Hyalangium ruber: one gene and its partner. The protein of the gene in region 2 interacts with the protein of the main gene of each other region in a pairwise test. Links are inferred from orthologs where the notes say so. Each region holds a gene or a part of one and is shown on either strand. Other genes may lie near its edges. The genes, in order: dnaE and SYV04_RS41095.

Region 1 (15,047 bases), on a different replicon or contig from region 2:
CCTCCGTGCCGGAGACGAACTCTTCCAGCAGCGTGTTGATCTTCGTCAGCTCATCGGAGAGCCGACGGGGATCCACGCCACAGATCGAGCCGCGTACCAGGCCATAGTCCCGGTACTCGATCTTGGTTCCGCCCAGGGTGTAGCTCTTCGAGGGAGGGGGCTTCTTTGCCCCGCACGCCATCAGGGTCAGGCACAAGGCCGCGAGAAGGATGCGAAGTGTACTCATGAGTCGTCTGAGCCTCCGACGTGACATTGCCGTGACAGGGGCGCAACGTCCAGGTGAGTTGAAGGTCCGGCCTTTTGTGGACTGGCCGTCGCGGGGGAGGAATATCACGATGCGTAAGAGCTATGTCGTCCGGATGGGAGAGACGGCAAGATCGGCTCTTCCGAGGAGCCCTTGAGGTCCTCCCGCGAGGCGCGCGTCACACCATGAACTCCAGGGCACTGATCATCATTGGCCTCATCGCGGCGGTAGGAGGAGTCCTCTACCTGTCGCGAGATAGCGGTGATGCGGGCAGGGCGGTGAGCGGGCAGGAGCGCGGGCCGAGCAAGCCCGTGAAGTACCCGGAGGTGACGGAGATCTCCTTCCTCTACAGCACGGAGAAGGAGGCGTGGATCGAGGAGGCGGCGATTGCGTTCCAGAAGGAGAACCCCTCCATCCAGGTGCGCCTGATGGGGCAGGGCTCGCTGGATGCGGCCCAGGCCATCCTGGATGGGCGGGAGAAGCCCACGGTCTGGAGCCCGGCGGACAGCGCGGTGCTGAAGTTGCTGGAGTCGGACTGGGCGACGGAGCCCTCGCGCGGGCCGCTGTTCGCGCGGGAGGGAGAGGACGCACCGCGTCCGCTGGTGATGACACCGCTGGTGTTCGTGGTGTGGGAGGACCGGGCCCGGGTGCTGCTGAAGGCCAACGAGGGCAAGTCCATCTCCTGGAAGGTGATCCACAAGGCGGTGGCGAGTGACCAGGGCTGGCCAGCGATTGGGGGCCAGGCGGACTGGGGCTTCGTGAAGCTGGGGCACACGGACCCAACGCGCTCGAACTCGGGGCTGCAGGCGATGCTGCTGGCCACGCTGGAGTACTACAACAAGCGCACGGGGCTGACGGTGGGGGACCTGTTGGATCCGAAGTACCAGGAGTGGATCCGGCAGTTGGAGAAGGGCGTCACGAGGCTCGAGGCGTCATCGGGCACGTTCATGACGGACATGATCCGGTTCGGGCCCGCGAAGTACGACATCGCGGTGGTGTACGAGAACCTGGCGATCTCGAGGATCGCGAATGCGCAGGAGCGGTGGGGGAACCTGAAGGTGTACTACCCGCCGGTCACGCTCTGGAGCGACCACCCGGCGGCGGTGCTACAGGGGGAGTGGGTGACGCCGCAGCAGAAGGCGGCGGCGCGGCAATGGCTGGCGTACCTGCGGAGCCAGAAGGTGCAGGAGCGAGCGTTGGCGTTCGGCTTCCGGCCGGCGGATTCGGCGGTACACATCAAGACGCAGGATGCCTCGAACCCATTCACGCGGCTGGCGGAGCACGGAATCCAGGTGGACGTGCCCCCAGCGGCGGAGGTGCCGGAGGGGGCGGTGGTTCGCAACCTGCTGACGATGTGGTCGCGCGTGGTGGGCAACCGCTGAGGCGGAACCCCCAGGGTTCAAATCTGTCCGTCCCACCCGTGGTCGTTGCGCCGGAACGCGTCGCGGATGTGATTGACGAGCTCCGGCGCCAATTGGCCGTGCTCCAGGGCGCGCACGTTGCGCATCAGGTTCTCCACCTTCGTGGTGCCCACGATGCAGGTGGCCACGCCGGGGACGAAGGCTGCGAAGCGCAGCGCCAATTCGCTCCAGTCCAGGCCTCGCGGATCCAGCGCCATCTGGCGCATCCGGTCCCAGTAGAGCGCTACGTCCTGTGCTCCCGGGCGCTCCGAGAACCGCCACGGTGCATTCCCCAGGGGCCGCTTGGCGATGACCCCCACGCCGCGCTCCCGCGCGCGTGCGATTCCCCAGTCGATGGCGCGCTGGTCGAACAGGTTTACAGACACCTGGATCGAACCGAACCTGCCCATGTCCAGCGCGTGCGCCAGCGCGTGGTTGTCCCCGGAGTACGCCGCCACGCGCACCTTGCCCTGCTCCACGGCCCGCGTGAGCGCGTCCACGACGCCGGGCCGCTCCAGGACATCGACGGGGCACGAGTGGAAGTGCATCACGTCGATGACGTCCGTGCGCATCCGACGCAGCGCCAGCTCGATGCCCTGGGTGATGCACGGGCCCGTCCAGTCCTCCACGCCCGGCACGCCGTAGCCACACTTGGTGGAGAGCACGAACTCCCCGCGGCGCCCCTGCAGGTGCCGTCCGATGCGCTCCTCGGAGGCCCCATAGCTGGGCGCGGTGTCGATGAGGTTGATCCCCGCATCCAAGACGCCGTGGAGCAGCGCCCCAGCCTCATCCTCGGACAGCGTCGCGTCCCCCACGGGCCCTGCCCCAAATCCAAGAACCGAGACCTGTAGGCCGGTGTTTCCCAGGGGACGGCGCTCCATCACGTTCCTCCACGCGCGGCCAGATCGATGAAGCCGCGAATCCAGATGAGATTGACTGCGTGGCAGGAAGCTAGCGGAGTGCGCGTGGTGGTCTCCAGCGCGGCGGCATAGGGCACGCCCTTGCGCAGGAAGTAGTCGGTCACGCTGCCGTCATGGGACTCGATGAGCCCATCGCCGTCCGTGTGGTTGTTCTCGTCCACCTTCTGGTTGCGGATGACGGAGACGTGGGCCGAGGCCGCCTCCATCATCGGCCGGTACGCTGCCTTGTCCCCGAACGTGTACGCGTACGTGGCGGGAGTCCCCAGGTAGTTGTCCTGGTGGATGTCGAGCGCGGCCGCGGGAGGCGGGAAGCGGTCGATGTCCGCCCGCACGGCGCGCGTCTCCTTGGGCCCCCCGTCATAGAGCGTCCACCGCAGGAAGGACTCGCCGCGACTCAGCTCTCCCTTCCAGGTGCCGGGCGACACCTCGTAGCGGAGGAAGTCGTTGTTCGGGCGCTCGCCGCTGCGGTTGTAGCGGGTGCCTACCTCGAAGCCGGAAGGATTGATGCACGGGTAGACGCGCAGCCCCACGTCTCTCGCCCGGGCGTAGGCCACCACTTCCGCGAAGCTCTCCGCCAGCGTGAGGGGCCCGGCGGGCTCCTCTCCATGGAAACCGGAGGTGATGACGAGCCACCGCGAGCCGGGGACCGTCAGCCGGAAGAGGGGATATTCCTTCCCCGCCTCCAGCACGCGGCCGTACTCGGCCACCTCCGCGAGAGCGCCATGGGACAGGATGCGGCGAGCGTAGTCCGTGTAATCCACGGCTCGAACATAGTGAGAGGCCCCCCCTCTGCCTATCTGCTCTCACCTCCGCCGTTCAGTGCGGCACTTCGGGCTGGTCCTCGGGCCCAGGGGTACCGGGCCCCCTCTCGGAGGGAGAGGGGACTTGCCGGGCCGACGCAGTGTTTACTTGATGCCCATCTTCTCGCGGTACTCGGTGGACAGCTCCTTGCGCTGGGCCGGAGTCAGGGTGCGATGCACCTCCAGCGCGGCATCCGTTACCTTGTGGGCAAACGCGCGGATCTCGTCGATGCGAGTGTCCACCAGGGCGTGCAGCCGCTGCGCGTCCGGGGCATCCGACTCGAGCTGCGTCAGTACCTCCATGCGCGTGGCCTGGTGCTCCTCCGCCAGGCGCTTGCCGTCCTCGAACAGCCGGTCCTTCACGGCATGGACGGACTTCTTCTGCGCGTCGGTGGCGTCCAGGTCATCCAGCTTGTCGTCCAGCTTCCAGGTGACCATCTGCTTGATGCGCTCGGGGTCCCGGTTCCAGCCGCCGCCGCGGAAGCCGCTGAGCAGGACGACGGCGAGGACGGCGGAAGCGGCGATGGCGATCTTCTTCTTCATGGCGTGTTCTCCTGTGGGAGCCCCGGAGAGGGCCCGAGGTGTTGCTTCGCCTCAGTGGCGACGGTGCAGAAGATGCCCCCCGGGCATTGCGAGCGCTTTGGCGCTTCGTAAAGAAGTGTGAAGCGTCCCCGCCTACCGGGCTCCGAGCCCCGTCGGACGCTCCCGGGCGAGCTGTTCCCTCAGGCGGGCCACCACGTCCGGGTGCTCGGCGGCCACCTCGCGCGTCTCCGCCGGGTCGGCGATGACGTCGTACAGCTCCACCTTCACCCCCTGGGGAGTCGGCAGCTCCAGCAGCTTCCAGCGCCCGAGGTACAGCCCTCGGTGCTTGGCGGCGTCCACCGTCTTCTCCCACTCCGGCTTCAGGGCGATGTCTCCCGAGGGCTCCACCGTCGCCGTCTCGTAGACCCACGGATAGGGGATGCGTACCTGCTGGTACTGCTGGCCGTCTCGGTCGGAGAACCAGAAGTCCGTCTCGATGAGGGCGGGAGCCTCCGGCAGCTCGGGGACCTGCGCACCCGGCGCGACGAGCGGCGCGAGCGAGCGGCCCTGGAACGTCTCGGGCGCGGGTACTTCCAGCAGCTCGAGCAACGTGGGGGCCACATCGAGAGAGCGGGCGCGCAGTTCCACCGTGCGCCCCTCGGCCACTCGGCCCGGCAGACGTAGCGCGAAAGGAATCCGGAGCGCGGCGTTCCCCCACAGGTGCTCGCCATGTCCCAGCCCTCGGCCCTCGTCGGCGAGGTGCTCCCCATGGTCGGACAGCAGCACCACCAGCGTGGAGTCCGCCAGGCCTTTGCGTTCCAGCTCCGCCAGCAGCTCGCCCACCAGCGTGTCGAAGGCGAGCACCCCCGCGTCATAGTTGCCGACGAGCGCGGCGATGTCCTCGGGCGTGGGAGGCGTGGTGCCCGGAGGCACCTCCATCTGCGGCGTGGCGCCGAACCGCCACGGGCCGCGATAGCCCTCGGCGACGAAGCGGCCCTCATGAGGGTGGGGCGCGGCATAGGGAAAGTGCGTCGTGGAGGCGAAGACGAGCAGCGCGAAGGGCGCGTCCTCTCGAAAGTCCCCAAGGACACGCCGGGCCGCGTGGCGCAGGGGCGCGGGATCGGTCAACTCGGGCAACTGGCCGCGCTCGGGAAACAGCCCCGGGGCGAGCGCTGTCCACGGCAGCAGGGCCACATGGGTGACGAGCATCCGTTGACGGATGAGGTCCGGAAAGTTGAAGGCGGGGGCCTCCACGTGTTGGAAGCCGAAGCGGAAGCGGGAGAACAGGTCCCCCGCGTAGTCGGACACCACCGCCGTCTGCCAGCCTGCCGCACCCAAGGCGCTCGCGAGCGTGACGAAGGGCGTCTGGCGCACCTCGTGCCCCACCAGCGTGTGCCGTAACGGATGCTGCCCCACCCACTGCGAGGTGAGGATCGTCGCCCACGAGGGCGCGGTGCGCGGCATCTGCACCAGCGTCTCGCGGAAGCGGGTGCCCTCGCGCATCAGCCGATCGATGTTCGGAGACGTCGGCCGGTCATACCCGTTGCCCGAGAGGTGGTCTGGTCGGAGCCCATCCGCGGCGAGGATGAGGAGGTTGGGCCGCCCGGGACGTGACGACGCGGGCGCCTGCGCCCAGGCCTCCCAGCCCAGCCACCCGAGTCCCAGCAACACGGCCAGCGAGCCAGGCACATGCCCCCAGCGAGCCGGGCCCCGGAGCCCTCGTACCAGGAGCGCCAGTGGCACCAGCACCACGGGCGTGAGCGCCACCGCGCGCCAGAGCAGGGGAGAAGCGCCACTCATCGCGAGCAGCAGCGATTGAGTCCACCCCGCGCGCTCGTACAACGTGGCCGCGTACAGGTGCGGATGGTGTGCCAGGTCCGCCAGCACCAGGGGCACCTCCACCGCGAGGCACGCGAGCGCGCTCCCCCAGAAGAGGGCCCGGCGGCTGACGCCCACCGCCCACAGCCCGGCGCCCAGCCACGCTCCCAGTGCGAGCCCCATCACCGTGTACGCCAGGATGAGTCGTCCCACCTGTCCCAGCACCACGCCCCGGAACTCGCTCCACACCCACTCCTCCAGCAGGCGGCTCGCGTTGCCCTGGTAGCCGAGCTTCATGTTGAGGACAGCGCACAGTGTGTAGAGCGCCAGGAACACCAGCAGGCCCGCCCGGCAACCGAGCAGGAGGGCACGTCCCAACGAGACAGGCACGGTCGGCTTTCGCGAATAGCGGGAGTTCAAGTGGAAATGACGCCGAATCAACGGGAAGGAGGCATTCTTTCGAGCGCCAGCCGACCCTGGAAGTTACCTCTTCCAGCTCCAACGGTGGCATGGCACAAATCGTGCCGGAGGCCGACTTCTTGGCCTGGGCGCCTCCTCAGGTCGTACTAGCGGCCCGCTGTCTGGGGTCCTATCGTTCGCTCGCCTCTTCGCTCGCAGGACGTCACTACCGCCATGTCTTTTACCCATCTCCACCTGCACACCCTCTACTCCCTCCTGGATGGCGCCATCCGGATGAAGGACCTCATCAAGACGGTGAAAGAGAAGGGGATGTCGAGCGTGGCCGTGACGGACCACGGCAACATGTTCGCCACCATCGACTTCTACAAGAAGGCGAAGGACGCGGGAATCAAGCCCATCGTCGGCATGGAGGCCTACGTCGCCGGCACCAAGGGTCGCGAGGACCGCACCGAGAAGGTGGCCCACCACCTCATCCTCGTGGCCCAGAACGCCGAGGGCTACGCCAACCTGCGCTACCTGGCCTCCATGGCGTACATGGAAGGCTTCTACTACCACCCGCGCATCGACAAGAAGATGCTGGCCGAGCACAGCAAGGGCCTCTTCGCGCTCACCGCGTGCCTGGGCGGTGAAGTCACCAGCGCGTGCTTCCGCGGGGACATGGACCACGCCCGCAAGGCGGCGCTCGAGTACAAGAACATCTTCGAGCCGGGCCACTTCTTCCTCGAGGTGCAGTCCAACGGGATGCCCGAGCAGGACAAGGCCAACGAGAACCTCAAGCAGCTGAGCCGGGACCTCGACATCCCGCTGTGCGCCACGGCGGACGCGCACTACATCAAGCGCGAGGATGCGCGGGCGCACGAGCTGCTCATGTGCATCGCCAGCGGAAAGACGCTGGCGGATGGCAAGCGCATGAAGCACTCCACGGACAAGCTCTACGTCACCAGCCCCGAGGAGATGCTGGAGTTCTTCAAGGACATCCCCGAGGCCGTCCACAACACCCAGCGCATCGCCGAGCAGTGCAACCTGGAGCTCAAGCTGGGCAAGCCCATGCTGCCCACCTTCAAGGTGCCCGACAGCCACACGCCGGACAGCTTCATGGCGGAGCTGGCCTTCGAGGGGCTGCACCAGCGCTTCAAGGAGCTGCACGCGGCCAAGGTCTCCTACCCCATCGATCCGGACCAGTACCGCGCCCGCCTCAACCTGGAGCTGGGCGTCATCCAGAAGATGGGCTTCAGCGGCTACTTCCTCATCGTCCAGGACTTCATCAACTGGGCGAAGAAGAACAACATCCCCGTGGGGCCGGGCCGTGGCTCGGGCGCGGGCTCGCTGGTGGCGTACGCGCTGCGCATCACCGACCTGGATCCGCTCCCGTACAACCTGCTCTTCGAGCGCTTCCTCAACCCCGAGCGCGTGTCGATGCCGGACTTCGATATCGACTTCTGCCAGGACCGGCGCGACGAGGTCATTCAGTACGTCTCGCACAAGTACGGCGAGAAGAACGTCGGGCAGATCATCACCTTCGGCAGCTTGAAGGCCAAGAGCGTGCTGCGCGACGTGTGCCGCGTCTTCGCGCTGCCCTTCAGCGAGGGGGACCGCATCGCCAAGCTGGTGCCCGAGGTGCTCAACATCACCCTGAAGGAGGCCATCGAGCAGGAGCCTCGCCTCAAGGAGATGATCGAGAAGCCCACCAACATCGGCGAGGTGGAAGGCAAGCCAGTCACCACCAAGGACGTGTTGGAGATCGCCCTGGCGCTGGAGGGCCTGCACCGCCAGCCCGGCATGCACGCCGCCGGCGTCGTCATCGCCGACAAGCCGCTGTGGGAGTTCGTCCCCGTCTACCAGCCGCCCGGTGAGAAGACGCTCATCACCCAGTTCGCCAAGGACGAGGTGGAGGCCGCGGGCCTGGTGAAGTTCGACTTCCTCGGGCTCAAGACGCTCACGGTGATCCAGAACGCGCTGGATCTCATCAACCGCAACCACCCCAAGGAGAAGCCGCTCGAGCGCAACGACATCCCCCTGCATGACGAGAAGATGTGGGCGCTGATGGCCCAGGGCGACACGGCGGGCGTGTTCCAGATGGAGTCGAGCGGCTTCACCGAAATGGTGATGAAGCTCAAGCCGACGTGCTTCGAGGACGTCATCGCCGCCGGCGCGCTCTACCGCCCGGGTCCGCTCGACTCGGGCATGGTGGACGTCTTCATCAACCGCAAGCACGGCCGCGAGCCGGTGGTGTACCCGCACCCGGCGCTGGAGCCGGTGCTCAAGGACACCTACGGCGTCATCGTCTACCAGGAACAGGTGATGCAGATCTCCCAGGTGCTGGGAGGCTACACCCTGGGTCGCGCGGACCTGCTGCGCCGCGCGATGGGCAAGAAGAAGGCCGAGGTGATGCAGGCCGAGCGCGCCGGCTTCCTCGAGGGTTGCAAGAAGGGCAACGTCGACCTGAAGGTGGCCGGCGAGATCTTCGACCTGATGGAGAAGTTCGCCGAGTACGGCTTCAACAAGAGCCACTCGGCCGCCTACGGCCTCATCACCATCCACACGGCGTGGCTCAAGGCCCACTACCCGGTGGAGTTCATGGCCGCCCTTCTCACCAGCGAGAAGGACAACACCGACAAGGTGGTGCGGCACATCGGCGAGGCGCGCGAGTCGGGCCTCCAGGTGCTGCCGCCGGACGTGAACCTGTCGGACATGGCCTTCGGCGCGGTGGAGGGGAAGATCCGCTTCGGCCTGGGCGCCATCAAGGGCGTGGGCGAGGGCGCCATCGAGGCCATCGTCGAGGCGCGCAAGGAAGGGCCCTTCAAGAGCCTGTTCGACTTCTGCGAGCGCGTGGACAGCCGGCGCGTCAACCGCAAGGTGCTGGAGGCGCTGGTGAAGGCTGGCGCGTTCGACTTCGAGAAGCGCCCGCGCCGCCAGCTCTTCGAGACGATTGAGAAGGCGATGAACCGCGGCTCGTCCAGCCAGAAGGACAAGGCGGCCGGGCAGAGTTCGCTGTTCGGCATGCTGGCGGGGCCGGCCACGAGTGGCGGCGGGGCCGGCGCGCTCAAGGACGAGTACGTGCAGGTGGAGGAGTGGCCGGAGAAGGAGCGGCTGTCCTTCGAGAAGGAGGCCATCGGCTTCTACGTGTCGGGCCACCCGCTGCACCAGTACGAGAAGGAGCTCAAGCGCTACGCCCGGCCGGTGACGGCGGTGCAGCGCGCGCGGCGGGACGAGAAGATCAGCGTGGGCGGCATCATCGCGGCCCTGCGCGAGCGGCCGACGAAGACGGGCAAGCGCATGGCGTGGGTGACGCTGGAGGACCTGTCGGGCTCCATCGAGCTGGTGTGCTTCCCGGGCAAGGAGGGTGGCCGCTCGGTGATGGGCAAGGACGGCAAGTGGACCAAGGGCGGGCCCAAGCCGGGCTACGAGCACTGGGAGACGCTGCTGAAGGGGGATGACCCCATCCTGGTGACGGGCTCGGTGCAGATCAGCCAGCGCGACGAGGACACGCCCACCGCCGAGCTCATCGTCGAGGACATCCAGAGCCTGAAGGCGGTGCGCGAGAAGCGCACCAAGCGGCTGGAGCTGCGCCTGCCGGCGGACCTGGTCACCGAGGAGCGGCTGACGAAGCTGTCGGCCATCGCCAAGCAGTACGCGGGTGCCACGCCGGTGGCGGTGAGCGTGCTGTTCCCCAATGAGGCCGAGGCGCTCATCGGGGGCACTGGGCTCAAGGTGCAGGTGAGCGACGAGCTGCTGCTCGCCGTGGACAAACTCTTCGGGATGAAGGTGGTGGAGCTGGGGTAGTGGCCCCAGCCCGAGTCCCGGCTGGGCGACTCAGGGCTTCACCACCCGCCCGAGGAAGAGGACGGTCTTCGTCTCCACGTCCTCGATGAGGAAGAGGAAGGGCCGGTTCACGATGATCGACTCGGGCTGGGAGACCGGCCCGATGGTGATTCCCGTGGCGGCAGCGGCCTCGGTGCCCGTCTCGTCCACGGAGATGAAGGCCTTGTGTCGAGCGCTGGTGATGGCCAGGCGCTCCTGGGTGGTGATGCCCGAGAGGTCCGCCTCGCTGCCGAAGGCGTCGACCATGCCCAGCGTCTGCAGGGCGCCGGTCAGGGGAACCTCTCCCTCCAGCTTGAACTTCGGGATGCCGAGCGCGAGGTATTCGCTCTGCATCTCCGCGCGAACGCTGTCCAGGAAGGACGCGGACAGCCGCCCCTCGATCTCCTCGAACCGGCCCGCATCCGGAACGATGAGCAGCATGCGGAAGGCCTTCCCCACATAGGGGAGCGCCAGGGCGTTGAAGCCGTCACCGCGCTTGCGCGGAGTCGAGTCCGAGCGATGCATCATCTGGACCTGCTGCTGCTCTCCTCCCAGCAGGTGGAAGGCTCCGCTCTGGGTGAGCTGGGTGGGGAAGGTGGAGGACCAGGCGCCTTTGAAGTAGAGCGCGTTGACCAGCGCCAGCCGCGTGTCCGACTTCACCGAGCCCTCGGGGAGCAGCTCCTGGATCCGGTCATTCGTGTGCGCCTCGACCCAGTCGTTGATCTGGGAGCGGATGGACTCGGGCTCCCGCTGGAAGTCCACCCCGCGGATGCCGGCGCCGTAGTGCTGGGCGAGCACGTCGAGGAAGGCGGGCTCGAGGGTGTAGCCCTTCTGGGCCCAGGTGGCGTTCACCACGCGGAGTTCCGGAGGCGGCTGCTTCTGATCGCCTACCTGTTCGGCGCGGCCCGAGAGTGCCAGATCCAGCGCGTTCATCGCGGGGTGGAGCCGCTCCTGGGGGAGGGTGAAGTGGAGTGCCTGCCGCATCTGCTGCTCCGTGTTGCCCCGGGCTCCCGCGTACACCATGGCGAACGCCTGGGAGATGCTGAACGGAGAGAAGAAGACGTTCTCCCCGGGCTTCTTCACCTGCTGGTACAGGGCCACTCCGAAATCGGTGTTCCCGGAGGCGAGCGATGCCAGGTCCTCGGTGGAGGCGGTGGGCTCTTCCACCCGCTTCTTGTCCGAGGCGATGAGCTCGCCGGGGGCTTCGGGGAGGCCTTGGGAGCAGCCCGCCAGCAGCAGCGCGGCGGCGAGCGTGGAAGAAAGCCAACGTGTCATGTCATCTCCTCGAGCGGCTGGTTGAGGTGGGCTCACAGCAAGCCGCGTGCGCGGCGCGGAGCCAAGGGACTTCGGGCACTTGAGGCGCCCACCCGCAGGCGAATGCCTCGGATTTCTGAGGCGGGGTGGTGAAGTCGTGGACGCCACTCTCTCGTTTCTGGTCAAGTGCCGCCCCCGAGGGAGGACACGTATGGCGACGGCGTACAAGGCACTGCGCATCGAGAAATCCGAGGGCGTGGCCGAAGTCATCCTCACCGGTCCCGGCAAGGGCAACGCCGTGGGGCCCGACTTCTGGCGGGAGATGCCAGAGGTCCTGCGCGAGCTCGACGCGGACGCCTCCGTCCGGGTCTTGCTGCTGCGCGGCGACGGCGCGCACTTCACCTACGGGTTGGACCTGCCGGCGATGTTGGAGTCCCTGGGGCCCATGCTGACGGGCGACAACAACACCGCCTTCGAGCGCACGCAGCTCATGCGGCTCATCGAGCAGATGCAGGGCGCCACCGAGGGGCTCGCCCGCTGCCACAAGCCGGTCATCGCGGCGGTGCATGGCTGGTGCATCGGCGCGGGGATGAACCTCATCGCCGCCAGCGACTTCCGCTACTGCTCCCAGGAGGCGAAGTTCAGCGTGCGCGAGGTGCGCGTCGGCATCCTGGCGGACCTGGGCGCGCTCCAGCGCCTGCCGCGCATCATCGGCGAGGGCCACACGCGCGAGCTGGCTTATACGGGCGGGGACTTCGACGCGGAGCGGGCCTTGCGCATGGGGCTCGTCAACCAGGTGTTCGCCTCGCCCGAGGAGATGCTCACCGCGGCGCGCGCCACCGCTCGGAAGATCGCCGACAACCCGCCTCTGGTCGTCCAGGGCGCCAAGCAGGTGCTGGAGTACTGCGCGGACAAGTCCGTGGAGGACGGCCTGCGCTTCGTGGCGGTGTGGAACTCGGCCTTCCTGCAGTCGAACGATTTGACCGAGGCGTTCGCGGCCTTCATGGAGCGGCGGCCTCCTCGCTTCCAAGGGAGATGAGCCATGGCTGAAGGGGTATTCAAGGACGGGCTGCTCGCGGGCAAGGTGGCCTTCGTCACCGGCGGCAGCAGCGGTATCAACCTCGGCATCGCCGAGCGCTTCGTGCAGGCTGGCGCCAAGGTCGTCATCAATGGCCGCAACGTGGAGAAGCTCGAGGGCGCGGTGAAGTCGCTCCAGGCCCACGGCACGGCCATGGGCGTGCCGGCGGACGTGCGCGACTACGCCTCCGTGGAGAAGGCTTTCCAGACGGCGCGCGACGCGTACGGGGAGATCGACATCCTGGTGTGCGGCGCGGCGGGCAACTTCCCGGCGCCGGCGCTCGGCATGTCCTCCAACGGCTTCAAGGCGGTGATGGACATCGACGTGGTGGGCACCTTCAACGCGTGCCGGGCCGGCTTCGAGCACCTGCGCAAGCCGGGGGCCTCGGTCATCAACATCTCCGCGCCGCAGGCGTTTCTGCCCACGGCCATGCAGGCGCACGTGTGCGCGGCGAAGGCGGGCGTGGACATGCTCACGCGCGTGCTGGCCATCGAGTGGGGCGGCGCTGGGGTGCGCATCAACTCCATCTCCCCGGGGCCCATCGATGACACCGAGGGCATGCGGCGGTTGGCGCCCTCCGAGGATGCGCGCAACAAGATCGTCCAGTCCCTGCCGCTGCAGCGCATGGGCGCCAAGTCGGACATCTCCAACCTCGCGCTCTTCCTGGCCTCCGACGCGGCTTCCTACATCACCGGCTCGGTGATGCTGTGCGATGGCGGCTGGTCGCTCCTGGGCTCGGGGGTGATCATGCAGGCGATCAGCGGCTGACCGCCTGCCTGGTCTGGGGTGACATTCCGGGAGGCCTCGCGGGTCTGGTAGAAGCGGGCAGGGTGCTCGCCGTGGCCTGGGTGCCGCGAGGGCCTACCGGAGAGACGCATGCCGCTTCGTTCCCTCTCGCTCGCCTGGCTGCTCGGGCTGAGCCTCCTGGTCCTCGCTCTACTCACGGGGTGTGGCGGGGGTGAACCGAAGCCGCCGACTCCACCCACGCCACCGACTCCGCCCACAGCGTCTCCGGATGCGAGCCGCTCCTCGGTCGCGGTGGCTCCGGCGACGGGGGCTCGGGCGGACGGCAGTGACCTGGTGACGGTGACCGTCACGGTGCGCGATGGCTCCGGTGAGCCCTTGTCCGGGTATGCGGTGCGACTCGAAGTCTCCGGCGCGGGCGTCGCCGTCACGCAGCCCACGGTGAAGAGCAATGCCAGCGGCGTGACGACCGCCTCGGTGACGTCCACCCAGGCAGGGCTCAAGCAGGTGACGGCGCTGGTCGAAGGTGGGGAGGGCGTGGTGGTGCTCGACGAGCGGCCCTCCATCGAGTTCGTGAACCCTCCCGCGACGAAGCTCGTCTTCTCGGAGGCGGCCCTGTCGGCGATGGCGGGCGAGCCGGTGGGCCCGGTGCTGGAGGTCTCCCTTCAGGATGACGCGGGGCGCACCGTGACGGAGGCGGTGGACGAAGTCTCGCTCTCGCTGGCGGCGGGGCCTCCTTCGGCGGTGCTGGAGGGCTCGCTTACGGCGCGGGCCGTCAACGGCGTGGCGCGGTTTCCGGGCGCGGTGCTGAAGCAAGCAGGCACGGGCTATGCGCTGAGAGCCACGTCGGGCGGGCTGGCTCCCGCGACGAGTTCCTCCTTCGAGGTGCTGCCCGGGGCGCCCACGGCGTTGCGGTTCGTCACCCAGCCCGTCGGCGGCCGGGTGCGTGCCGCGCTCTCTGCCGTTCGGGTCGAGCTGATCGATTCCTTCGGCAACCGCTCGCGTGTCTCCAGCCCTACGGTGGTGGTCTCTCTCTCGGGTGGAAATCCCGCCTCCCAGCTCAGCGGCACGCTGGCCGTGGATCCTGTCGAGGGCCTGGCGACCTTCTCAGAGCTCTTCGTGGACCAGGAGGGCGGCGCTTTCCAGCTCACGACGGGGGCCGGCGCGCTTCCCACGGTGGACAGCAATCCCTTTGATGTCCTCGACGGTACGCCCCCGGCCGCGGTGTCGCTCACGAGCACGGGCCAGTCCTTCTCGAGCATCACGCTGGCCTGGACCGCCGTGGGGGATGATGGAAGCCTGGGCCAGGCCACCTCCCACGAGCTGCGCTACTCGACGCTTCCCATCACCACGCGGGAGGAGTTCGACGCGGCGACGCTGGCGATGTCCGGAATTCCCCAGGCGCCTGGGAGCGCGGAGTCCTTCACCGTCGAGGGATTGAGCGCCGCCACGCGGTACTCCTTTGCCGTGGTGGTCTGGGACTCGGCGGGCAACGCGAGTCTCCCAGAGGCTCAACCTGTGGCGACCTTGGACCCCTGCGAGGGCGTGGTCTGCGAGGTGCCCGAGCCGACCTGCGCGGTGGACGCCGTCACGCGCGTCACCTTCAGCTCCACCTGTGTCCTCGATGGCAACGCGCCCACCTGCCAGGACACGGAGACGCGAGTGGCCTGTCCTGGCGCGGACGGGGTGTGCTTCGCGGGGGCGTGCGGCACCGCGTCCGGGCCGGCGCCGGGTGAGTTGTCCATCTCCGAGCTGATGCACAGCCCGTCTTCCGGAACGACGGAGTACATCGAGCTCCACAACGCCTCGCAGCGGCTGCTGAACATCGCCGGCGTCCAGGTGGAGCACACGGCGGGGGGCGCTGTTGCCGGAGGCTTCACGCTGAGCTCCGGACCGGGCCATGCGGTGCTCATCCCCGCCGGAGGCTCGTACGTGCTCGGCCAGAGCGAGGACTTCGCGACCAATGGCGGCGTCCCCGTGGACTACGCCTACGGCTCCGCGTTCGAGCTCGGCGCAGAGGGGCGCCTCACGGTCCGCACGACGTCC
Region 2 (13,746 bases):
GAGGTGGGCCGCGTCTCGGGGATGACCTCCATGCGCCGGCCGATCTTCTCGAAGGTGTCCAGCACCCGGTCCAGCTGCGCGTCGGTGTGCGTGGCCATGAAGCTGGTGCGGATGAGCGCGTGGCCCGCCTCCACCGCCGGCGGAATCACCGGGTTGGCGAACACGCCCGCCTCGTGCAGCGCCTTCCAGAAGCGGAAGCACTTCACCTGCTCGCCGATATGCACCGGCACCACCGGCGTCACCGACACGCCCGTGTCGAAGCCCATGGCGCGGAAGCCGTTGTGCATCTTCTCCGCGATGTCCAGCAGGCGCGCGCGCCGCTCCGGCTCCGCCTCGATGATCTCCAGCGCCTTGAGCGCCGAGGCGATCGACGCCGGCGTCATGGACGCCGAGAAGATGACCGAGCGCGCCTTGTGGCGGATGTAGTTGATGACCTCGAAGGGCCCGGCCAGCACACCGCCCAGCGACGCGAAGCTCTTGGAGAACGTGCCCATCACCAGGTCCGTCTCCGCCTCCAGCCCGAAGTACTCGGGCACGCCGCGGCCCTTCTCGCCCAGCACGCCCATGGAGTGGGCGTCATCCGTCATTACCCGCGCGTTGTACTTCTTGGCCAGCTCGACGATGCGGGGCAGGTTGCACAGGTCGCCCTCCATCGAGAAGACGCCGTCGGTGACGATGATCTTGCCCGCGTCGGGCTCGGCCGCCGCCAGCAGCTGCTCCAGGTGGTCAACGTCGTTGTGGCGGAACTTGCGCTCGGTGGCGAAGCCCAGCCGGATGCCGTCCACCAGCGAGGCGTGGTTCTGCCGATCCGTGAAGACGATGTCGTGCCGGCCCAGAATGGACGAGAGCGCCAGGTTCGTCTGGAAACCGGTGGAGATGACGAGCGCGGACTCGCGGTTGAGGAACTTGGCCAGCTTCGTCTCGAGCTCCTCGTGCAGCGCCAGGGTGCCGTTGAGCAGGCGCGAGCCGGAGCACGTGGTGCCGAACTTCTCCACCGCCTTGATGGCCGCCTCGCGTACGCGCGGGTCGGCCGACAGGCCCAGGTAGTTGTTCGAGCCCACCATGATGACCCGACGACCTTCGATCTCCACCTCGGTGGCCCCGTGCGAGGCCTCGATGGAGCGGAAGTAGGGGTAGAGGCCAGTGGCCTTCGCGATGCGGAAGTCCTTCCAGTTGCTGCACTTGTCGAAGACGTCGCTCATGGTGGTCCTTCTGTCTGCGTCGGGGGATCCGGGAACAGACCCGGGGCGCGCACATTGCAGGGCGCGTTCCGGCCTGCCGCACCCATGTGTGCTGCGTGCGACCTTCTCGGGGCGACGCGGGGGCGTGAATAAAGAGGGTTTCCAGGACTGTCAAGGCGCCAACTTTCGATACCATGGCAATCGTGTCAGGGGGGTGACTCGGAAAATCGGCGTCTTGCGCGCCAACCCCCTGGAAGTCTTGCCCCCCACTGGATTTAGGCGCGAGAGCCTGACAGGAATGTGGCCGAAAGTTTGCTTCATGCGGCCTATAGCGGGGGAGCCCGGTGCAGATGTGGCGTCAGCAGGGGTTCAGTCGATTCATGCGGTTAGCGCTGACCCGCCCCTGGCGGGTGCTGGCCGCGTTCCTGGTTTTGGGGGTCGGCGGCGGGCTGTTGGCGTCGCGGCTGGAGTTCCGTGGCTCCTTCGTGGAACTGCTGCCCGAGGGGGCGCGCGAAGTTCAGGATCTGACACGCGTGTCGCAGAAGGCGGGGGGTGACGGGTACCTGGTGCTGCGCGCCCGGGGGGCCGCTCCCGACGCGCTACGGGCCTTCGCGGTGGAGCTTCAGGGCCGGCTGGAGGCGCTGCCCAACGTCCGCTACGTCGAGCACCGCTATGACGTGGGCTTCTTCAAGCGCCACGGTCTGTTGCTGATGCCGACCGAGCAGCTGCGCGCGCTGTACGCCGAACTCTCGGCGCGGCTTCGCTACGAGCGGCAACAGGTCAACCCCTTCTACGTGGAGCTGGTGAAGACGCAGCCTCCGCCGAGCTTCGATGAGATCAAGGCTAAGTACACGGCGGCCCCGCCGGTGAAGGAGTACCTGGCCTCGGCGGACGGCTCCGAGGTGTACCTGATGATCAAGCCGGCCGGGACGGCCGGAGACCTGGGCTTCGCGCGCCAGTTCGTGGAGGAGGCCAAGGCAGTCGCCGCGACGGTGGCCAAGGGCTACCCGGGTGTGGAGGTGGACGCGACGGGCAACTTCCAGAGCCGCATCGAGGAGGACGCGGTGATGCGGCAGGACCTGGCTCGCTCTGGCCTGTTGTCGGCGCTGCTGGCGGCGGGGCTCATTCTGTTGGCCACGCGGAGGCTGTCGGCGCTGGCGGTGGTGGGGCTGCCGGTGATGGTGGGCGTCATCCTCACGTTCGCCTTCGCGCAGCTGGCCATCGGGCACCTGAACGTGGTGACGGGCTTCCTGGTGGCCATCCTCATCGGCCTGGGCATCGAGTACGGCGTGCATCTGTCCATGCGCTACTGGGAGGAGCGCCAGCGCCAGGACGTGCCCGAGGCGCTCGCGGCGGCGGTGCGCGGCACCTTCGCAGGCGCCATCACCTCGGCTGTCACCAACGCGGCCGCCTTCTTCGTGCTGATGTTCGCGCAGTTCCACGCCTTCAATCAGTTCGGCCTGCTGGCCGGCATGGGCGTGCTGCTGGCGGTGCTCGTCACGTACGGGCTGGGGCCGTCGCTGCTGGCCATCGCCGAGCGTCTGCGCCCGAACCGCGCGCGGGCCGCCACCGTGTCCGAGGGGGCGCGTCCCAGCACGCCGGAGCGCTCTGGCAGGCGCTGGCCCACGCCCATCATCAGCGGCGTCGCCCTGGCGGTGCTGGCCTTCGCGAGCTTCTCCGCCATCGTCTCGCCCCAGCTCGGTTTCGAGACGGACATGCGCAAGCTCAAGGGGGACTCGCCCTCCTCGCGCCTGGACGATCACATCACCACGCAGCTCGGTGCGCCCCTCAACCCGGCCATCCTCCTGGTGAAGGATCTGGAGGAGGCGCGGGTGGTGCGCGACCTCATCTCCGAGGTCCAGGCTCGGCACGGCGCCGACTCCGTGTTCCTGCGCTCCACCTCGCTCGTGGATCTGCTCCCCAGCGATCTGGAGAACCGGCAGAAGGAGCTCCAGCGCCTGCGCGAACTGGTGGCCAACGTCCCCGAGTCGTTCGACGACGATCCGCGCCTGACGGTCTTCAAGTACCTGCTGAAGGCCCAGCCGTATGGCTTGAACGAGCTACCGGTGGAGGCGCGCCGGCGCTTCGAGGCGCTGGATGGGCAGGGGATGTTCCTGCTGCTGTTCCCCTCGGTGTCCAACTACGACACGCGGGATCTGCACCGCTGGGCCGCGCAGCTCGATGAGGTGGTGGAGGGGGCGCGGGGGCGGAACATCGATCTGTCGGTGCTCGACAGCAACCGCATCGCCTCGCGCATCTTCGCGCTGGTGCGGGGAGATGGGCCCTTCATCCTCGGCGCGGCGGCGGTGGTGGTGTTCCTGGCCATCTTCGCCAGCCTGCGCAGCCTGAAGCGCGCGCTGCTGGTGGCGGGGCCGCTGTTCCTCGGCATGGTGTGCCTCGCTGGGGGCATGTACCTGTTCGACGTGCAGCTCAACTTCATCAACGCGGTGGTGTTGCCCAACCTGCTGGCCATCGCGGTGGACAACTCCGTACACCTCTTCCACCGCTATGAAGAGGAGGGGCCGGGCTCACTGGGCAAGGTGGTGCGACACACAGGCCTGGCCGCCGTGGTGGCCACGCTGTCCAACGCCGCGGGCTACGGCGCCTTGCTGGTGGCCAGCCACCAGGGCCTGCGCTCCATTGGACAGATTGCGCTCCTAGGGGTCGTGTGCACCTTTCTGGGAACAACAATCTTCTTCCCGGCGCTGCTGGCGCTGATTGAGCGGTGGAAGGCACGAGGGGTAGAGGGGGCAGGGGAGGGAGCGGTGGTTCGAAGCCTGGAGATCGACGCGACACGTGCGCATGGGGAGGCCGCCGAGGAGCGGAAGTCGGCATGAGTCCCTGGTCGCTCGACAGCTTGAGATGGCTCGAACGCGGGCGAAAGGTGCGCCTGCGAGGCGCGGACCTCGTCCTCATCGCCGCCTGCTCGCTCGCTGCCCTGTTGCTCCTGGGACCGGCGCGCTGGGCGCCTGGAGCGCTGAAGTCCGCGCTGGCCTTTGGCCTCTTCGCCCTCGGGCTGCTGGGGCTTCGCACGGTGCAGGCCACGTGGCCGCGTTTCCGGCCCGTGAAGTGGGTGGCGGACTTCTGGCTGCTGCCCGTGGCGGGCTTGGGCCACGATCTGCTCAACCCGCTGGTGGATGCCCTCAACCCCGTGCTCCGGGACGCGCAGCTTGCCCAGTTGGAGGCGCGGCTGTTCGGCGTTCAGGTGTCCGTCCACGTCTCGAACGCGGTGCCGCCGTGGCTCCATGACGTGCTGATGCTCTGCTACTACGGCCACTTCGTGTGGGCCGTGGCGCTGGGCGTGGTGCTGTACCTCCAAAGGCGCACCACGGCTTTCGATGAGCTCATCCTGGGCCTCAGCCTCTTCTTCACCCTGAACTACGCCGGCTATGCGCTGGTGCCCGCGATCGGCCCCCGGTTCTTCCTCCTGGATGCCTTCCCGGGGCCCCTCACCGGGCCGCTGCTCACCCCGCTGCTGGATTCGCTGATGCGCCTGCCCGCCTTCACCCGGGATTGCTTCCCCTCGGGCCACACCGGGACGACGCTGCTGCTGTTCTTCTATGCGTGGCGGTTCGCGCGGCGCTTCTTCTGGGTGATGCTGCTGCCCGGCCTGGGCCTCATCGTCGCGACGCTCTCGGGGCGCTTCCACTACGCCACGGACCTCGTGGTCGTGCTGCCCGTGGTGGTGCTGGTGGCGGGGCTCTCGGTGGCCCTGTCGCGGGTGGGGAGCCGCCGCCGGAGCTTCGCAACCGAGCGTTCCGTCGCCATGAACGCTATCGTGCGCCCCTAGCGCCGGCCGCTCCTCCACCGCCGGCTCCAGGAGTCTCCCCATGAGCCGGTCTCCCGCCGCGGAACGCGTCTCCCGCTTCGGCACCACGGTCTTCTCCGAGTTCAGCGCGCTCGCCCTGAAACACGGGGCGGTGAACCTGGGGCAGGGCTTCCCCGACTTCGACGGCCCGGAGGCGGTGAAGGAGGCCGCCCAGCGCGCCATCCGCGACGGCGTCAACCAGTACGCCATGGGCATGGGGGCCAAGGACCTGCGCCAGGCCATCGCCGAGCACGCCGCGCGCTTCTACGGCCAGCAGGTGAACCCGGACACCATGGTCACCGTCACCAGCGGTGCCACCGAGGCCATCCTCGACGTCATCCTCGGGCTGGTGGATCCCGGCGACGAGGTGGTGGCGTTCGAGCCCTTCTACGACTCCTACGACGCGAACATCACCTTCGTCGGGGCCAAGGCGCGCTACGTGCCGCTGCGGCCGCCGGACGCCCAGCACGCCACGTGGTGGTTCGACCGCGAGGAGGTCCGCGCGGCGTTCGGTCCTCGCACGCGGCTGCTCATCCTCAACACGCCGCACAACCCCACTGGCAAGGTCTTCACCCGCGAGGAATTGGAGTTCCTCGGAGGCCTGTGCGCGGAGCATGACGTGAAGGTGCTCTCGGACGAGGTGTACGAGCACATCGTCTTCGCGCCAGCCCGACACGTGCGCCCCTCCACCGTGCCCGTGCTAGCGGACCGGACCGTCACCGTGAGCAGCATGGGCAAGACGTTCAGCCTCACCGGGTGGAAGATCGGCTGGGTCATCGCGCCGCCTTCGCTCCGTGACGCGGTGCAGCGCGCACACCAGTTCGTGACATTCGCCACCGCCTCGCCGTTGCAGGTGGCCACCGCCGCCGCACTGCGTCTACCGGACAGCTACTTCCAGGAGCTGGCGACGCAGTACCTGGCCCGGCGTGAGAAGCTGCTGCGCGGGCTCAAGGAGGCGGGGCTTCCGGCGCACGCTCCCGAGGGGAGCTACTTCATCCTGACGAACATCTCCCACCTGGGCTTTCCAGACGACATGGCTTTCTGTCGGCACCTGGTGACGCAGGTGGGCGTGGCGGCCATTCCCCCCAGCGTCTTCTATTCCCCGGAGCACCGGCACCTGGGCCAAGGCTTCGCGCGCTTCGCCTTCTGCAAGACGGACGGGGTGCTGGACGAGGGCGTCCGCCGCCTGCGTGAAGGGCTCACGAAGCACCGCTAACAGCCGGAGTCCGCTCGGCTTGCGACCCCTGGGTGCGGGTGCTACATCCCCGCGCCATGCCTGCGCGCACTTCCTCCAAGACCGTCGCTCGCTCCATCTCCACGAAGTCCTCCAAGAAGGCCGTTGCCCCGCCGAAGAAGGCAGGCAAGCCCTCGAAGCTCGCCAAGGCCGGCAAGGCGGTGGCCAAAGCCAGCAAGGCGGTGGCCAAGGCTGGCAAAGCGGTGGCCAAGGCCAGCAAGGCCGTGGTGAAGAAGGCCGCACCGAAGAAGAAGGCTCCCGCGCTGAAGGCCTATGACGCGGCGGCGGTGAAGGCCACGGCGAAGGCCTCGGAGAAGTGGGCGAAGGAGGAGCTCGCTCAGATCACCTCGAAGATGCCGCTGCGGCGCAAGCAGTTCGTCACCGACTCGGGCATTCCGATCCCGGACCTGACGACGCTGGCCGACCGCAAGGACGAGCAGCTCGAGCGGATCGGGCTGCCGGGACAGTTCCCGTTCACCCGCGGCACGCAGCCGACCATGTACCGCGGTCGGCTCTGGACGATGCGCCAGTTCGCCGGCTTCGGGACTCCGGCCGATACGAACAAGCGCTTCAAGTACCTCATCAGCCACGGCATGACGGGCCTGTCCACGGCCTTCGATATGCCGGCGCTGATGGGCTACGACGCGGACCACTCCATGAGCCGCGGCGAGGTGGGCAAGGAGGGCGTGGCCATCTCCTCGCTGCGTGACTTCGAGATCCTCTTCGACGGGATCCAGCTGGACAAGGTCACCACGTCGATGACGATCAACGCGAGCGCGATCGTGGCGCTCTGCATGTACATCGCGGTGGGCGAGAAGCAGGGCATTCCGATGTCGAAGCTGGCGGGCACCATCCAGAACGACATGCTCAAGGAGTACATCGCGCAGAAGGAGTGGATCGTCGCTCCTCGGCCGGCCGTGCGCATCGTCACGGACATGATCGAGTTCTGCACGAAGAACATGCCCAAGTGGTACCCGGTGTCGATCAGCGGCTACCACATCCGCGAGGCGGGGGCGACGGCGGTGCAGGAGCTGGCCTTCACGCTGGCCGACGGCATCGGCTACGTGGAGGAGTGCGTGAAGCGCGGCATGGACGTGGACGCGTTCGCTCCGCAGCTGAGCTTCTTCTGGGACGTGCATAACGACTTCTTCGAGGAGATCGCCAAGTTCCGCGCCGCGCGGCGCATCTGGGCGAACGTGCTGCGCTACCGGTTCGGGGCGAAGAACCCGCGCTCGTGGCAGCTCAAGACGCACGCGCAGACGGCGGGCGTGTCGCTGACGGCGCAGCAGCCGTACAACAACGTGGTGCGCACGGCGCTGCAGGCGATGGCGGCGGTGCTGGGCGGCACGCAGTCGCTGCACACCAACTCGCTGGATGAGACGTACGCGCTGCCGACGGAGGAGTCGGTGACGATCGCGCTGCGCACGCAGCAGCTGATCGCGCACGAGTCGGGAGTGGACCGGGTGGTGGACCCGCTGGCGGGCAGCTACTACGTGGAGTACCTCACCGACGAGATGGAGAAGCGGGCGATGGAGTACATCCGCCGCATCGACGAGATGGGCGGCATCATCCGCGCGGTGGAGGAGCAGTACCCGCAGAAGGAGATCGGCGAGAGCGCCTACCGCTTCCAGCGCGAGGTGGAGCAGGGCGATCGGCTGATCGTGGGCGTGAACGCGTTCAAGTCGGAGAAGGACGCGCCGATCGAGCTGCTGCACATCGACGACAAGGTGGCCGAGGAGCAGAAGGCGCGCCTGGCGCAGGTGAAGGCGGAGCGGAACAACGAGGCGGTGCAGGCGGCGCTGGCGAAGGTGGAAGCGGCGGCGCGGGGCACCGACAACATGATGCCGCCGGTGCTCGAGGCGGTGAAGGCCTACGCCACGCTGGGCGAGATCTGCGACGTGTTCCGCAAGGTCTGGGGCCAGTACCGCGAAGGCGGGGCGTTCTAGGCTCCTTCGGGCGCACTTCAGCTAAACCTGTCTGGTTGTCAGACAGGTTTGCTCAGTGCCCCACCGAGGGGCTCAGTCCTTCCAGGGCAGGGTGCAGACCGAGAGCGCCTCGGTCTGCCGCCCGTGGATGGCCTGGTAGATGCGGGAGAGCCAGAGGTTGGTCCGGCGGTGGTCTTCCAGCTCGGAGCCGCTCGGACGCCCTTCCACGAACGTCTCCAGCAGGTCCATGCGCGCCTGCTCATTATGGCCCTGGCGCTGGGCCGCTTTGCCGAACTCGAGCTTCTCGAAGCTGGTGCCTCCCACCACGTCCGAGTTTCGGAACACGTGGACGTCGAAGTGGTCGAGGTGCCCCGGGCCGTAGGGAAATTGCTCCCGTCGGTCCCGTACCTCGTAGGCCTGGTAGGAATGGACCTGGAGGTTGAGCAACGGCCCCACTTGCAGGTTCAGTCGCTCGTGCCGCACTCTCCCGGCTCCCTTGTAGAGGTCGACGGGTGGAGCCGGTGATGCGCGGCGGGAGAAGGAGTTCTGCAACAACTGGAGGGAGAGCAGGGTGCGGACGTGCCCCTCCGAGAGGATGCGTCCCATAAGCATCAGGTCCATCTCCCCGTGGTTCTCGACGGATGGGACCGGCTTGGGCGCGCTCCCTGCTCCGAACAGTCGCTCGTAGCGACCGTCCAGCAGCGCCAGGAAGTCACTCGGCTGGAACGTCTGGACCTGGAACTCCAGGGAGCTTGGCGCGGAGCTCAGGCGGTCGTTGCTCTCCAACAGCCAGGAGGCCAGGTCCACGAAGTGGTAGCCCGAATGCAACAGCTTGCCGGTTCGGTACTTGTAGGCGTGGTGCTCGCGGTCCCACTCGTCCGGCATCACCCACATGCCGTCGGCGTGGTAGCTGTCCAGGAAGGAGATCGGCACTCCGAACTCCTGGAGGAAGCCGTCCAGGTAGCGCTTGATGAAGGTGTAGCCCGGATGCACCCGGCGCTGGGCCTGCACCACGAGTCGCGCCTTCGAGGCCGCCAGCGCTCGGGAGATGTCCTCGAAGTCACTCCACAGTTCCTGGGCGACCTCCGCTGTGTTCGTGGCGGTGGCCGGAGCCGTGATGGGCTTGTCCAACAGCACATGGACGTCGTTGCTCAGCGCCCACAGCACGTAGCCCTTATGCGCTCGGGGCTCGGTGGAGATCACCACTCCGTCCAGCTTCCCGGCGGACCTTAGCGTGGCGAGCTGCGCGGTGACCGTTTCGGGCAGGCGCCCGGGCTCGGTGCTGGGCTCTGTCAGGAGGAGTTGGTCCGGCGTCACCCGGCGCTGGTCGAGGAAGCCTTGCACCGCAGTGCTGTTGTCGTGCAAGTCCACCACCGCGCTGATGCGCAGGCGTCCCTGGAGCGCGGCTTCCTCCAGCCATGGGTAGTAGACGCGGCGGGCGTGCCAGCCCAGGCCGATGATCGCGATATGGCGGATGGGCTCGTGGGAAGGGCTCACACCAGGAACCTGCGGAGATCGGTGAAGAACTTCAGACGCTCCCGGTCGATGGCGCCCTGACTGGCGACTTCGAGGAAGCGTTCCGCCCACGGCGCACCCAGGTTGTGCTGCACGGACCAGTGGGCCAGGGCGATGTCCCAATAACGGTCCCCTAAGCTGACCCCTGAGAGATCCAGGGCTCCGATGAACGCGCCGCGGTCATCCACCCGGAAGTTGGGCAGGCAGGGATCTCCGTGGAGGAATACTCGTGGCCCCTCTGGCAGTGCCCGCGCAGCGCTCTCGATGCGCTCGAGTTCCTGGGTGAGTTCGGCGGTGTTGTTCAGGGTGAGGCCATACTTGGCGGTGAAATTGCGCAGCGGCACCTCGCCTCGGGTGAGGCGCTCCCGCGCGCGTCGCAGCAGGGCCGCTATGGAATGGTCGGTAAGCCCCTCGGTCACCGGTAGCGCGTGGAACTGTCCCAGTGCCCAAGCCAGATTGCGCACGAGCGCGTCGCGCTCTGTGTCCTGGGTGAACGCCTGAGCGGCGCGCTTGGCGGAGGTCCCGGGGAGTTCCTCGGTGACGAAGGCCGTCACGTCCCCTCCGATCGTGAAGAGGCCTCGGCAGGTGGGCACGCTCAGCCCGAGTCGACGGGCGCTCGCGGACTGGAGGAAGCGGGCTTCGGTGCTCAGCGGTGCTCCCCAGGGGGGTGCCAGCTTGAGGTAGAGCGCGGGCCCGGATGGGGGCTCGTACCGGAACACCAGGGAGTCCGGGCGGGATGCGCGGTTCACTCCGTCGCTTGTCGCGTTGGCCAACAGCTCGGACAGGGCAGGGGGGAAGAGGGGAGTGGCTTCTTCCAGGAGCCTCCGAGACAAAGCATGGAGGATGGCGCGCGTTACCTCTTCGGGCGGCCCGTTGGCGTCCACCTCCACCGCCACCCCGCGCTTGGCGTAGTGCTCCAGGAGCGGCACCGTGTCCCGCTCCCAGTCCACCATTCGCGCGTTCACTGACTCCGGCGCGTCCTCGGGCCGCTTGACGGCCTGTGCCGGCTGGCTCGATGGCGCGTGCTTCGCATGGAAGGGTTGTCCCGTGGCCGGATCGATGGTTCGCCCCTGCAGGCGCTCCTCCCGCACGCGCTCGTCTACGCGCAGGTACACCGCCGCGAGCAACAGCCAGCGGCTGCCCTCCAGGAAGTTGGACTGGGAGCGCATGCGCGGGAAGCCGTCGATCAGCACCCCGCGTGAGAGACCGAGGCCCTCGATCTGCTTCTCGACCATCTCCAGGCCCAGGGCATCCGGCAGCCACCCGCCCGGTCTCCGCTGGGCCCCTGTCGCTCCGAAGGCCGCATCCTGCAGCGCCGTTCGCTTCCTCCGGAACTCCTGGATGCGCGCGCCCAGCTCCGTGCCCTGTGCCAACTCGCGCCGGACGCAGTGCCCGAAGTCCAGCCCCGTGAACCCCAGCGCCTCCGAGACCTGGCGAAGCTGGGTGCTCTTCCCCGCGCCCGGAGGCCCCAGCAGCACCACGCACCGGTGCATCTCCGGACTGCGCCCGAAGAGCGTGGCGCTCGCGGGCACCGGCTCCCGCTCGTAGAAGATGTCCGTGCGGATGATGTACTTCGGCCGCTGGCACCGCACCGGAGAGAGCCCCGAGTGCCTCGGGCTCAGCGGTCCGTAATGGTGGAACACCAGCGCCGTTCCCGCCGCCGGCCGGACGCGCACCTCCCGTGCATCCTCGTCCCCCGGCAGCATGTTGTCCCGCGTCTGTCCCCCCGGGAAGAAGACCGTGTCTCCCTCCTCGAAGTCCTCGTTCAGATAGAGGATGACGCTCAGCAGCGAGCGGCTGTCCCGCCCCAACTCGTACCCCGTGTCGAAGTGCGGGAAGAACTCTTCGCCCTCCGAGTAGCGGTTCATCCTCCAGCGCTCGTTCGGAAAGCGGCTGCCCTCCAACAACCGCCACCTGCCCGCCGCGCTCACGTCGATCGACTCCAGGTGAGGCCGCATCCGCGACGCCAGCGTGGAGACCAGCTCCGGGTGCGCCTCGTACAGCAACCGCATGTTCGTCCGGATGGGGGGCCCCGAACGCCGGCTCTTCTTCGGCGCGTACCCCAGCGCCTCCGTGGCCGCGATCAGCTGCTCGCACTCCTCTCGCGAGAGCACCGGCGCCAACAGGTACGCTCCCGGCACTCCCTCCACCGGCTGGAGCGAGCAGGTGCGATCCGTGAGCCCGGGATCGAACTCGACCGGACACTTCTCACTCGTGCGCAGCAGGGGCGAGCCAGCCATACCTCTAGACTCTAACGACTTATGATGACTCCTGGACTCCCCTCGAACCCCTCCCAGGCCCCGTGAGCTTCTTCGGTGAGCTGTACCTGCGCAGCACGCTGCCCTTCCTCGCCCCCGAGGTGACGACGCGCGAGGTAGCCTACCTGCAGCGTTGTTTCTCGGGCCTCGCCCCCTCCGGTCCCATCGTCGATCTCGGCTGCGGACACGGTCGCCACGCCGCTCCCCTGAATACCTCCGGGCCCTTGGCCGGGCGCGTCATCGGCCTCGAGCTCGACGCGTACTCCCTGTCCCACCGAGCCCCCGGTTTTCCCGCCGTCCGGGGGGACCTCCGCGCCCTCCCGTTCCAGCCTCGCTCGTTGGCCGGCGCTTATGCCTGGTACTCAACGCTCTTCGCCTTCTCGGACATGGAGCACCGCGTCATCCTCCAGGAGATCGCTCGGTGTCTGAAGCCCGGAGGACTCCTGGTCCTCCAGACCGTCCCCTACGAGCGACTGAGCGAGCAGCCAAGCGCCGCCTTCCAGCGTTCCCTGCCCGATGGCAGCCAGTTGGAGGAGGAGAGCCGCTTCGATTCCGCTACCGGCCGGGACCACGGCCGCCGCCAGCTCACACTGCCAGATGGGCGAGTGCTATCAGGGGCTTACGCCATCCGTTACTATCCTCTTGCGGAATTGGTCCAACTGTTGGAATCGACGGGCCTCGCGCCGAAGTGGGTACACGGCGGCCTGGCAGGCGAGCCGCTATCGTCCGCCTCGACGGACCTCATCGTGGGAGCTGAGCTGCGACATGGTTGAGAGGAAGCTTCGAATTCTGGTGGCCAAGCCGGGCCTGGATGGGCACGACCGCGGTGCGAAGATCATCGCGCGGGCCTTGCGCGACGCGGGTATGGAGGTCATCTACACAGGGCTGCACCAGACGCCCGAGATGATCGTCAACGCCGCCATCCAGGAGGACGTCGACGCGATCGGCATGTCCATCATGTCCGGCGCGCACATGACGCTCTTTCCCGCCGTCATCGACCTGCTCAAGGGCAGCAAGGCCGAGGACATCCGGGTGTTCGGCGGAGGCATCATCCCGGACGACGACATTCCCAAACTCAAGGGCCTGGGGGTGACGGAGATCTTCACCCCGGGGAGCTCGACGCAGGACATCGTCAAGTGGATTCGAACGAACATTCCCAATCGCGCATAAGCGCCTGGCTCGGCAGCCTCCCCCGGAAGGTCGACGTCTACGAGGTCGGCCCTCGGGATGGCTTGCAGAACGAGCTGCGCACGCTGCCCACCCGGGACAAGGCGCGCCTGATCGAAGCGCTGGTCGCCTCGGGCGAGAAGCGCATCGAGGTGACGTCGTTCGTGTCACCCAAGTGGATCCCCCAGCTCGCGGACGCCGAGGAGCTCTTGCGCCTGGTCGGCCGCAAGGAGGGCGTCGTGTTCTCCGCGCTGGTGCCCAACCTCAAGGGCCTGCAGCGGGCACGAGAGGCCGGCCTTCAAGAGGCGGCGATCTTCATCTCCGCCTCCGAGGCCCACTCCAAGAAGAACATCAACAAGACGATCGCCGAGGCGATCGAGTCCTCGCGCGAGGTGGTGACGGCGGCCACCCAGGCGGGGATGCGCGTGCGCGGCTACCTGTCCACGGTGTGGGGCTGCCCGTACGAGGGCCACGTGCCGGTGGAGCGGGTGGTCGACGTCTGCCGCAAGCTGGTGGACATGGGCATCTACCAGCTCAGCCTGGGGGACACGATCGGCGTGGGCACGCCCCGGCAGACCGAGGAGATCCTCTCCGGGCTGCTCAAGTACATCCCCGTGGAGAAGCTGGCGCTGCACATGCACGACACGCGCGGCACGGC

The links.
Region 1: the proteins of SYV04_RS41095 (region 2) and dnaE interact in binary tests that used the Escherichia coli proteins (3 or more experiments, as listed by UniProt). The link is inferred for Hyalangium ruber from one-to-one orthologs.

What each region holds. Positions count from the first base shown.
Region 1 is NZ_JAXIVS010000006.1:57,608-72,654, forward strand. What follows is about bases 5,943-10,107. They hold dnaE (DNA polymerase III subunit alpha), read left to right. Parts: upstream 5,943-6,337; coding sequence 6,338-9,907; downstream 9,908-10,107. Other genes in these bases: SYV04_RS18330 (sulfatase family protein), read right to left, coding at 5,943-6,094; SYV04_RS18340 (serpin family protein), read right to left, coding at 9,938-10,107. In the rest of the region: SYV04_RS18305 (hypothetical protein), read right to left, coding at 1-226; SYV04_RS18310 (substrate-binding domain-containing protein), read left to right, coding at 430-1,626; SYV04_RS18315 (aldo/keto reductase), read right to left, coding at 1,644-2,525; SYV04_RS18320 (M14 family metallopeptidase), read right to left, coding at 2,525-3,325; SYV04_RS18325 (Spy/CpxP family protein refolding chaperone), read right to left, coding at 3,470-3,907; more of SYV04_RS18330, read right to left, coding at 4,040-5,942; more of SYV04_RS18340, read right to left, coding at 10,108-11,200; SYV04_RS18345 (crotonase/enoyl-CoA hydratase family protein), read left to right, coding at 11,391-12,218; SYV04_RS18350 (SDR family oxidoreductase), read left to right, coding at 12,222-13,025; SYV04_RS18355 (lamin tail domain-containing protein), read left to right, coding at 13,134-15,047. UniProt on the Escherichia coli protein: DNA polymerase III is a complex, multichain enzyme responsible for most of the replicative synthesis in bacteria. This DNA polymerase also exhibits 3' to 5' exonuclease activity. The alpha chain is the DNA polymerase catalytic subunit.
Region 2 is NZ_JAXIVS010000024.1:22,530-36,275, reverse strand. What follows is about bases 4,245-7,108. They hold SYV04_RS41095 (aminotransferase class I/II-fold pyridoxal phosphate-dependent enzyme), read left to right. Parts: upstream 4,245-5,011; coding sequence 5,012-6,205; downstream 6,206-7,108. Other genes in these bases: SYV04_RS41090 (acyl-CoA mutase large subunit family protein), read left to right, coding at 6,262-7,108; SYV04_RS41100 (phosphatase PAP2 family protein), read left to right, coding at 4,245-4,971. Outside these bases: SYV04_RS41110 (aminotransferase class I/II-fold pyridoxal phosphate-dependent enzyme), read right to left, coding at 1-1,202; SYV04_RS41105 (efflux RND transporter permease subunit), read left to right, coding at 1,562-4,018; more of SYV04_RS41100, read left to right, coding at 4,015-4,244; more of SYV04_RS41090, read left to right, coding at 7,109-8,169; SYV04_RS41085 (Gfo/Idh/MocA family oxidoreductase), read right to left, coding at 8,242-9,645; SYV04_RS41080 (nucleoside monophosphate kinase), read right to left, coding at 9,642-11,903; SYV04_RS41075 (class I SAM-dependent methyltransferase), read left to right, coding at 11,966-12,694; SYV04_RS41070 (coenzyme B12-dependent isobutyryl CoA mutase small subunit), read left to right, coding at 12,687-13,091; SYV04_RS41065 (hydroxymethylglutaryl-CoA lyase), read left to right, coding at 13,058-13,746. UniProt on the Escherichia coli protein: Shows aminotransferase activity with methionine and histidine as substrates, and to a lesser extent also with phenylalanine.